2 regions of the Shewanella sp. BF02_Schw genome follow, and region 1 is predicted to be linked to the other one. Evidence: predicted binding sites of a transcription regulator. Region 1 holds the regulator's gene; the other holds the start of a gene.
The links. The regulator ArgR, encoded in region 1, controls arginine synthesis, uptake and breakdown. The targets are predictions, from matches to a motif close to ANTGAATANNTATTCANT.
Positions count from the first base shown of each region.

Region 2: HNW13_RS02210 (OadG family transporter subunit) is a predicted target of ArgR. The motif match lies at 3,160-3,177, and genes of this name have one in related genera.

Region 1 is NZ_JABKAW020000007.1:180,649-186,230, reverse strand. It holds gene HNW13_RS20780 (hypothetical protein) at 1-292, opposite strand, end outside; gene HNW13_RS20775 (GNAT family N-acetyltransferase) at 341-889, opposite strand; gene HNW13_RS20770 (hypothetical protein) at 893-1,111, opposite strand; gene HNW13_RS20765 (META domain-containing protein) at 1,234-1,659, shown strand; gene argR (transcriptional regulator ArgR) at 1,826-2,296, shown strand; gene HNW13_RS20755 (Dyp-type peroxidase) at 2,359-3,297, opposite strand; gene HNW13_RS20750 (ABC transporter ATP-binding protein) at 3,774-4,808, opposite strand; gene HNW13_RS20745 (iron ABC transporter permease) at 4,808-5,582, opposite strand, start outside.
Region 2 is NZ_JABKAW020000001.1:462,485-468,066, reverse strand. It holds gene HNW13_RS02220 (sodium ion-translocating decarboxylase subunit beta) at 1-969, opposite strand, end outside; gene oadA (sodium-extruding oxaloacetate decarboxylase subunit alpha) at 979-2,757, opposite strand; gene HNW13_RS02210 (OadG family transporter subunit) at 2,771-3,013, opposite strand; gene HNW13_RS02205 (IS66 family transposase) at 3,554-5,128, opposite strand; gene tnpB (IS66 family insertion sequence element accessory protein TnpB) at 5,212-5,559, opposite strand; gene HNW13_RS02195 (IS66 family insertion sequence element accessory protein TnpB) at 5,553-5,582, opposite strand, start outside.

The sequences.
Region 1 (5,582 bases):
GCACTACTTTGACACTGATAGACGCTAAGTTAATCCGCTCGACATCGGTAAATAGCGTAATCGCTGCTTGATAATTATTGGTTACGCCACAAAATAGCCACATGTCTTGCCAGCGCACAAAATACCCCGATAGCTGCAATTGCGGATCATCTGGATTTTGTAAATCGGCTTCAACACACTCATACAACTCTGTCGCATCAGTCAACACCGCGGCTATTAGCTTCATATTGTCAAATGCAGATAATCTTAAATCCAAATAGGGTGAAAAGAGTGCTTCAAAGTTAGTACTCATAATATTCCTCATAAATAACCACTTTATCAACACCCCTTAGTATAACGATCACGTAATATTAGCTGTGGCCAGTAAACAATAATCACGTTGTTCAAAACGAAATTGATCAATCTCTGTCATTGCGGCTTTTTGTTGATGTGCTGCCAACGAACGCGCATTGTCAGCGGCAACATACGTCACCATAAATGGAAAGGTATCTGCCACTTGTTTTTTTAATTCGGTAACCAGCGCCGAAAAAACTCCCTGGCCGCGTTTTGATTCTTGTATCCAAACGGGTCCATATTGGCACGTGTTAGTCGTCGATAAAGCTTGTCCATTTAAATCGGCAAACTTAAGTTTTTGAATAATATGTCGGTACAATGGTTGCGAGGAAAAAAATGACCATTTTGCCGCCATCACATATCCAATGATCACCCCTTGCTCTTCAGCTACGATAAACCAATGTTGATTTATCAACTGGCTCACCTCTGCTTTGGTAAATGAATGAGCATGAAGTTGGCTATTTGAACCTACCAACTCATCATCAACATGGGCTCGTTCTAACTGCACAATAGCAGCAACATCGGTTAATAACGCCTTACGGATAATAAATGACAATGATTATTCCTTTGACCCTGAATTGGGAGATTGTTTCTTAGCCCATTCTATCACTAGCGCAACGGGCAGCGGAGACATAATTAGTGTTCCCACGCCAATGAGTGAAGCAATGACCAACATCCCACTGACTTGTTGACCGATATCACTTTGCCAATATAAGCCGACACCCACCAACAACATGATTAAACCGACGAAATGTAACACTTTAACTAATTTGATCATTTGCGACTCTTTAATACGTTAAATAATGTTCATTAATCCAAAACATTACAATTATTTACGCTCTTATTCACACTCAAGTAGTAGAATAACGGCAATTTTTTGGTATATGGAAATCTCTCAACATGATAAAGCATATTCTCGGCGCCACTGTTATATTTTTAGGCCTTAGTGCTTGTCAAAGCCACACTCAAATTGTCTCAAATGAACAATTAATTGGTACTTGGCATGTAGAAGTCGTCCTCGACACTCCTACCATTAATAATAGCCCAGCAAATTTAGTTTTTGCTCCAAACGGTGAACTGACAGGTAATAATAGTTGTAATCAATTTTTTGGTCGTTACGCCCAACAAGGTCACTTGCTTCAACTTGCACCATCAGGTTCGACTATGAAAGCCTGTATCGATAGTTTAATCACCCAAGAAGCTGAACTGATGCAAGCGATTTCATTGGTAGAACAAGTTGATTTCTCTAAAGGAAAACTCAATCTATTGTCTATAAATGGTGATACGCTATTGGTACTGACAAAACAATCGTTACCCTTATCCTAAAGCCTATGGTTTAAATGAGTCGCCGGATTAGTTATTAGTGTCAGTTTAAAGTTCCATTAAAAAATGAATTTTTATTCAATAAATCTGATTCTTTCTTGACTTAATAAGTCAATCTATTCAAAATGTGCTAGATTTTTGAATAACAACTATAAGATGAATTATCACTATGCCAGCGACAAGAAATCAGGATGAGCTCGTACGCACTTTTAAAGCGATTCTCAAAGAAGAACGTTTTGGAAGCCAAAGCGAGATTGTTAATGCGCTTCAAGCCGAAGGATTCGGTAATATTAATCAATCTAAAGTATCACGTATGCTCAGCAAATTTGGTGCTGTACGCACTCGCAACGCTAAGCAAGAGATGGTGTATTGCCTCCCTGCCGAGCTAGGCGTACCTACTGCGGGTAGCCCAGTTAAAAATTTGGTATTGGATGTCGATCATAACCAAGCCATGATCGTGGTAAGAACTAGCCCTGGTGCTGCGCAATTAATCGCCCGTTTGCTCGACTCAATAGGCAAACCAGAAGGGATATTAGGTACTATTGCCGGTGATGATACTATTTTCATCTGTCCAGCAAGTATTAAAACCATTGATGAGACATTAGAAACGGTTAGATCTTTATTCAACTATAGTGAATAAAAAACCATTTCAATAAAAAAGCAATGCCATGGCATTGCTTTTTTATTACCTAAAACTGGCGTTTACGCATCATCAAATTGAGTTAAAAAATCCAATGATGGCACAAAGAAAGACGATCCAGTCAGCGCTTTAGTAAACAACATCAAATGATCATGATTCCCGTGACCATCACCGTGCACCATACTGCGGAGCATTTGTTCGAAGTGATCCGGTGTACGACATACTGAAATAAACATCAATCCTTGTTCTCTAATCGAACCATATGGCATGCTTTGACGTAAAATTTCTAATGCGTTACCGTGTGGATCTTTTAAGTTAACTCGTTTTGTGTGGCTGGTTAATGGCTTATCTTCTGATTCATACTCAATATCATCAACTTTGGTACGACCAAAAATATCTTCTTGTTTTTTAAGCGGTAAACGATGCCACTTACTTAAGTTATGCATGTATTTTTGGACATGAACATAACTACCAGAGACAAATTCTTGATCTTCATCACCGACAAGTGCAACTTGTTGACGATGGCGTCCTTTAGGGTTTTCAGTACCATCAACAAAACCTGTTAAGTCACGACTGTCCATAAAGCGAAAGCCACGTTCCTCATCGACTAACTCGACCAAATCTTCAAACATTTGGTTTATTTCATTGGCGACAAGATGCAAAATATCATAGCGATCACAACGGATATGAATAAACAGATCATATTCCATTGCAGGTGCATCACGGTTACCTTCACTCATGGCCGGAAAAGGTTTTAATAATGCAGGGCGAGATTCTGGATAAAAGGTATCCCAAAAATTAGCCCCAATACCCACAAAGCCATTAAAAGCACTGTCGGCATATTGATCCGTGAGTTCATAAATATACTGCGCTACATTAGCAATAGATGGGCGTAACTGATCTTCAACACCATCGTTGGCATTAAACATCAAGTACACACTGTGTAAATTCCCTTCTGCGCAAATTCCTAACTGTTCACGAGGCATAACTTGGTTACCCATATTAACTTCATCCATCTTAATACTAAATGTCGGCCTAAACGGTGATAATTTAACGTTTTGATGTTATTCGACGGCGATTAACATCTCTTACCAGTTAAGCTAATCATTAGATTAACTTAATCAAATTTAAATTACTTGAAGTGTACTCACATTTAGCCCGTTTGTAATACATATTGTATTCATATTCGTGCAGATAACAGCTTGATCATTCATTACAATTGTTAACGAACTCACTAGAGTTAAGGGCCAAAAAGTAAGCCCTAAATCAGATATTTAGCCTATGTCATCGCAAAATTAGCAATTATTTTGCAAGCATGAGGTAAGTATCTTATTGCTGGGGTGTTTAAAGCAGCGTTATTACAAGTTAATAAAACACTGTTAGCAACACTTTTAGCAAACAAAGGGTAATTTGATAACCACTTTCCCCGAACTAAGGTTCACTACAGGCTGGACAATTAAAATTACAGCATTGATAGTTAATTAAAAATCACCAGTGGATGCGCTGTAATATTTATGTCCACTCGTTGACCGGGCATTAACGTCGTTGATTGGCTACTGACGTCCAAAATATCATCGCCAATTTGGACCTGATAATGACATACCGTACCAAGGAAATGCCTTTCGACAATGCATCCTCGGCCATTGATACAAGGATGTAACTCAATTTGCTGTGGTCTCAATAATAATTGCCCTTGGCTGCCAACAGGTAAAGACAATGCTTCTGTGCTGCTAAGATCGCCCAAAGAATAGTGCACTTGATGGCTGGAGGTGACCGTAACAGGTAAATAATTACCTGCGCCTAAAAAGTCGGCAACGTAGCGATCAGTTGGTGCACTGTATAAGGTTTCGGCTTTACCATGCTGAATAATGGCGCCATCCTTAAATAAAGCCAGTTTATCTGCAAACACAAATGCTTCATCTTTACTGTGAGTCACAAACACGGCACTGACATTACGTTGTTTCAATATGGCGCGAATTTCTAACATCATATCGTTACGAACTTGCGCATCGATATTGGAAAAAGGTTCATCTAGCAATAATAATTCTGGTTGATATGCTAATGCACGTGCAATCGACACTCGTTGCTGTTGACCACCTGATAATTCATGCGGGTAACGCGATGCCAACCCGGTTAATTTAACCAACTCGAGCATTTCTTCTAATCGAGCTAACCGCGCAGTACGATTGAGTTCGTTAACCCCAAATAAGATATTGTCTGCCACGGTTAAGTGCGGAAATAAGGCATAGTCTTGAAAAATCATGCCGACACCACGTTGCTCGCTCGCAACAAACACACCATCACCACTCAGCGTTTGCCCATTGATGCTGATGCAACCTTGGCTAATGGCTTGTAAGCCCGCAATCGCGCGCAGCAGTGTTGTCTTGCCGCAGCCACTGGGGCCTAATAATGCGACAATTTCACCTTGCGCCAAAGTAAGATCTAAATGGCGCAACACCACTTGACCGTGATAATCGCTGCAAACATTTTCAATGGTTAAAGTTGACATAATTAGCCTTGTTGCTCCAAAGAGCGATTAAGATAAATCAAGGGTACAAGCCCAACTAACACAATCACAATAGCGGCCAATGCGCCATGTTCTAGTTTTTCATCTGAGACAAATTGGAAAACATAAGTCGCCAAGTTTTCAAATCCTATAGGACGCAATAATAACGCTGCGGGTAATTCTTTCATGCTTTCAATAAACACTAACAAAGCACCGGCAAAAATCCCTTTGCGTAATAAAGGCAAATGTACTCGCCATAGTAGCTGAGTAGGCGTTCGTCCTAAGGTAATACACGCCATGTCTAAAGAAGGGGAAATACGTTTATAACTGTTTTCTAAACTGCCGATGGATATAGCAATAAAACGAACACAAAAAGCAAAAATCAGTGCAAACACGCTGCCAGTCAGCAATAAACCTGGGCCTTGGGCGCCAAACCAATCGTAAATATCGTTAATCGCAAAGTCGATAAGCGTCAGAGGTACTAATACACCAATCGCCAACACCGTTCCCGGTAAAGCATAACCAGTACTGCTCAATCTTGCGGGAAGCTGATCACTTTGTCGCGGACTCACACGGCGTACAAACATTAATATCAATGATAGGACTACGCACACACCACTGACAATAGCGGCAATATATAAACTGTTTAGGCTATACTGCCAAAATCGAACATCCCAACTTTCATTGAAATAATCGATAGCATATCCACACAACACAATGAAAGGTAATAAAAAGGCTGTAAATAACAAAACAGCGCAATAGCCTAATGCGACCCAAGCC
Region 2 (5,582 bases), on a different contig from region 1:
TGCACCGATAAGTGGGTTAATTTTTCCGCCAGAGAGCTTACTCATTAATTTAGCCATCAATACCCCAGAAGCAGTACCAATACTAAACGCAACCGCGCCAAGGATTAAAATACCTAGCGTTTCGATACGCAGAAATTGATCTGCTGATAGCTTAGACCCAACAGCAAGACCTAAAAAGATAGTCACTATGTTGATTAACTCGTTTTGCGCCGTTTTCGATAAACGATCCACTACGCCCGATTCGCGCATTAAATTGCCCAAACAGAACATGCCAATTAATGGGGTTGCTGCAGGTAAAAATAAAATGGTTAACCCTAGCACCATCAGTGGAAAGATAATTTTCTCTTTCTTACTGACTTCACGCAATTGTTCCATTTTAATTTCACGTTCGGCTTTAGTGGTTAGCAGTTTCATGATCGGCGGCTGAATTAATGGCACTAACGCCATGTATGAGTATGCAGCAACAGCAATCGCCCCTAACAATTCAGGCGCTAGTTTAGAGGCTAAGAAAATTGCCGTTGGACCATCTGCTCCACCAATAATGGCAATAGCTGCAGCATCTTGCATACTAAACTCAAACCCAGGTACCCAATTTAAGGCAATAGCACCAAGTAAAGTGGCAAAAATCCCAAATTGCGCCGCAGCCCCTAACAATAGTGTTTTAGGGTTAGCAATTAGCGCACCAAAATCAGTTAATGCACCCACCCCCATGAAGATGAGCAATGGGAATACCCCAGTCTCAATCCCGACATGGTAAGCGTAATACAGTAAGCCACCTTCATCGGTAAAACCTGCATTAGGAATGTTGGCTAATATGGCGCCAAATCCGATAGGTAATAACAATAACGGTTCAAATCCTTTAATTATCGCTAGAAATAACAATAAACAACCAACAGCCATCATTAGCAGTTGGCCACCAGTAAAGTTAGCGACACCCGTTTCAGCCCAAAAAGCCAATAATCCTTCCATTTCGACCTCTTATGCTAATGACAACAATGTTGAACCTACAGTTACACTGTCACCTTGCTTAACCGCTAACTGAGTTACAACACCATCTTGTTGAGCACGAATTTCGGTTTCCATTTTCATCGCCTCCAGGATAATGATCACTTCACCGGTTTTAACCGCTTGACCATTACTGACTAACACTTTGAAAATATTTCCCGATAACGGCGCGGCCATGGTGCACTTAATCTCACCCGTAGGCGCTGAGGCGACCGTTGCAGACGCTGCCGTAATAGATGCAGCTGATGCTGGCGCGATGTGACCAATCTCACCACCTTCACTCACTTCAACCACAAAATGTTGACCATCGACATCGACGGTATAGGTTTGTGGGCCTTTATCGGCTTCCACTTGTAAATCATCTGCACTTGGGACAGGTTCAAACGCATCCGGATTGCCGCGATTTTTAAGAAACTTAAGACCAATTTGATTGAACAACGCATAAGTCATTACATCGTCATCTGATTCTGCAGCTAAACTAAAGCCCTGCTCTTTGGCGGCTTCGGCAAGCTCGACACGTAACTTATCTAATTCTGGTGCAATTAAATCGGCTGGGCGACACGTAATTGGCTGTTCGCCTTTTAGCACTCTGGCTTGTAGTTCTGCATTAACTGGCGCTGGCGTCGCACCATATTCGCCTTTTAGTACACCTTCGGTCTCTTTGGTCATCGACTTGTAACGCTCACCCATCAGCACATTGATCACCGACTGTGAGCCAACAATTTGCGATGTTGGGGTAACGAGAGGTAAGAAACCAAGATCTTCACGTACCCGCGGGATCTCTTCAAGCACGGCATCCATTTTGTCTGCTGCGCCCTGCTCTTTTAATTGATTTTCCATATTGGTTAGCATGCCGCCAGGTACTTGAGCACGTAAAATACGTGAATCAATGCCTTTTAGTGCACCTTCAAAACGGACGTATTTTTTACGCACTTCACGAAAATAGGCTGCTATCTCTTCTAGCAACACCATATCGTAACCGGTTGCCCTGTCGGTATCTTCAACCATTGCCACTAACGTTTCGGTAGCGCTGTGGCCGTAGGTTTGGCTCATTGAAGATATTGCCGTATCAAGCACATCAACGCCCGCTTCAATCGCTTTTTGATATGTAGCGCTGCTTAGGCCCGTTGTTGCATGACAATGCATCGACACCATTAAGTCCGTTTGTGATTTTAAGCGGCTAATGAGGTCATAAGCTTGCATTGGCTTAAGTAAACCCGCCATATCTTTAATACATAAAGAATCTGCGCCCATGTCTTCTAGGCGTTTAGCCATATCAACCCAAGTATCAATGTTGTGAACAGGGCTAGTGGTAAATGAAATGGTGCCTTGGGCATGGCCGCCCACGTTTTTAACCGCTTTAACCGCGGTTTCAAGATTACGGACATCATTCATTGCGTCGAAGATACGAAATACATCAACGCCATTGGTATGAGCTCGTTCTACAAAACGCGTAACGACATCATCGGCATAATGTCGATAACCTAATAAATTTTGGCCTCGAAGCAACATTTGTTGCGGGGTATTAGGCATGGATTTTTTCAATTCGCGAATACGATCCCATGGATCTTCGCCTAAATAACGAATGCATGAATCAAAAGTTGCGCCGCCCCAAGACTCAAGTGACCAGAAGCCTACTTTATCTAATAACGGTGCTATAGGTAACATATCGTCAATACGTAAACGTGTTGCCAATAATGATTGATGTGCGTCACGCAGGACGACATCGGTTAATGCTAATGGCTTGCTCATAATGACTCCAAATTTATTTCGCGCGGTATTGATGTATCGCAGAGGTAATAGCGGCAACCAGCTTAGGGTCTAAGACGGTATGTTTAGGCACATTAGCACTTACCGTTGCTAGCGTAGGAACCTCTACTGGGGCCGGAAAAAGCTTGGCAACAATGCCAATACCGATGATTAAGATACTCAAAAAAATAAATACTAAACCCATGCCCATTACCATAATGCCTAGCGCATCGGATAACTGCTCAGATATCGATGTCATGTGTCCTCACTTTATCTGTTAAACATCAAACCAATACGTTGACTATTCTGTACCGTCCCTCAATGTGCTATCACGGTGCAATGTCACAAAACGTGCACCAAGACAACAACATCCTTAACGACTACAGACATAACTTGACTACTCAAGAAGCATAAATATTCAAACTCAACGCTTATTCAATGAAGGTGTATTTCATGGTAAAAACCGCAAACTGAGTTTGTAAACCTAAAATCCTGTCACAAAATATAAACAATTTACACCAACAATGCTATCTTTTTGTAAATTGGTCTTACCAAAATAGAGAGAACCAATTAAACAAAATCAATAAAATACAAAAAAAATGATAATAACCTGATGAATCATCAATAAAATCACTATATTCACTTTGAAATTAACAAATTCATAATTCAATGATAAAAATCACTCACACTTTATTGGTTTAACAAATTGATGAAATAGATGATTAAACATGACATGAGTAATAAGTGAATAAAGATGTGAAAATCAAATTTTATGAGATAAAGGTAAGCGTCCGGCGAACTACGCCTTGTCTAGCTTAACCTGCCAGGGTAAAAGGCTGTTGAGATCGCATTTAAGGTAGGATAATTGTTCTAAGCAGTGTTCGATGTAATCGAACGGGATGAGTCCATTCGCTTTAGCCGTTTCTATGATGCTGTACAAAATTGCACTCGCCTCAGCGCCGCGATGGTTGTGATTGAATAGCCAGTTTTTACGCCCTATCACAAACGGTTTTACTGCCCGCTCTGCACGGTTGTTGTCGATATTGAGTCGACTGTCTTGCGTGTAACAACTCAGCTTTGACCATTGATTGAGGCTGTAATGGATGGCTTTGCCTAGCGGACTCTCCTTTGATACTTGCTGCACTGATTTATCCAACCATTGCTTAAATAACCCCAGTTGAGCACGTGAGTGGGTGCGCCTAAAATACAATCGCTCTTCCAGGCTCAGTGCTTGTATTTGGGTTTCAATACGGTACAGCTTGGCTATCATGCTCAATGCCATATCCGCTTTACTGATTTTGCCTACTTTGGGCTTGCCTTGTGCTATTAGCGCTTCTTTGAATTTACGCCGCGCATGAGCCCAACAACCGACCAGTTTATTGTTTGCCTGCTGATAAGCCGCGTAACCATCGACTTGTAAATAACCATTAAATACCGTTTGCTCGGTGGCCAGAAAACGGCTCACGCAGGTGCCCGCGCGGCTACCGTCTTGATAGTCGTACAGTACGATATTGCGCAAACCTTGATATCGAGGCTCAGTGCTTGGTTTATCCGCGCCAGCGCAATACACCCACATATAGGATTTTACTCGCTCATCGTTAATCACTTTGAGCGTGGTCTCATCGGCGTGGATGACATCTTGTGTTAATAGATGTTGGTGCAGTAAATCATGTAAGGGCTTGAACAGCGCTGCAGATTTCATCATCCAATCCGCCATGGTTTGCCTGCTTAAGGCGATACCGTGTTGCTTGAATAAGGTTTCTTGCCGGTAAAGGGGTAATGCGTACTGATATTTACTGGTAATGAGCTGGCTTAACAAGCTTGGCGTCGCCACGCTTTTAGGGATAGGACTGACTGGCACGGGCGCTTGTTTGATATTGGCCTGGGGTCCTTTAGTCTCACAATGCTTGCAGCTGTATTTTAATCTAACGTGCTCAATCACACTGATTTTCGCCGGAATAAACTTCAGCTTCTCACTACTGTCTTGGCCCATTAACGCCAGCTCATGACCACAGCACTCACACTGCTTATCTTCATCACTGATGTCATGGATAATCACTTCACGTGGCAGGTCTTTAGGCAGTAATTTACGCTTGGCGCGCTGTTTAGGTGACACAGGCGCGTCAGCATCTGCTGTTAATTCAACAGGCTCATCAACCGTCACTTCTGCTTCGTTAAACAACTCACCTTGATAGTCATGGCTTTCACTGCTGGCGCCGAAACGTTGTTGCTGGGCTAAGCGAAATTGTTCAAGCAAACGCTGCACAGAGTGTTTAAGTTCGGCGATTTCAGCGTCTTTAGCCGCCAACGTCTCAAGCAATAATTGCTTAAGTAAATCAACGTCATTGGGTAAGTTATCAGGGCTTAATTTCATGGTGTTATTATATCAAATATCCCATTAAATAAGGCTAAAGCAGTGATCTAATTATCGAAAACAGCCTTCGCAATGGCGATCAATTAACTGTAATTCAAGCCGTTCACATGCTGATGACCCAGGACATCAAAGCCAGATAACAGCCAATGAAACTGTTGCTCAGATAAACTCAGGCACTCATCAATACTTTTCGTCGGCCACTTAAACTTATCCTGCTCGAGGCGTTTGTACCACAGTGCAAAGCCGGTGTTATCCCAGTAGAGGATTTTTAATTTATCACGGCCTTTATTACAAAAGACAAACACACTGCCGTCGTTGGCCTGTAAGGATAATTGCTGCTCAACGATAACAGCTAAGCCATTTATCGATTTACGAAAATCCACCGGTGCACGGTGCAGATAAACACTGGGAAGCTCACGAAACATCAACATGCTTGTAGGCCTTTTATAATCTC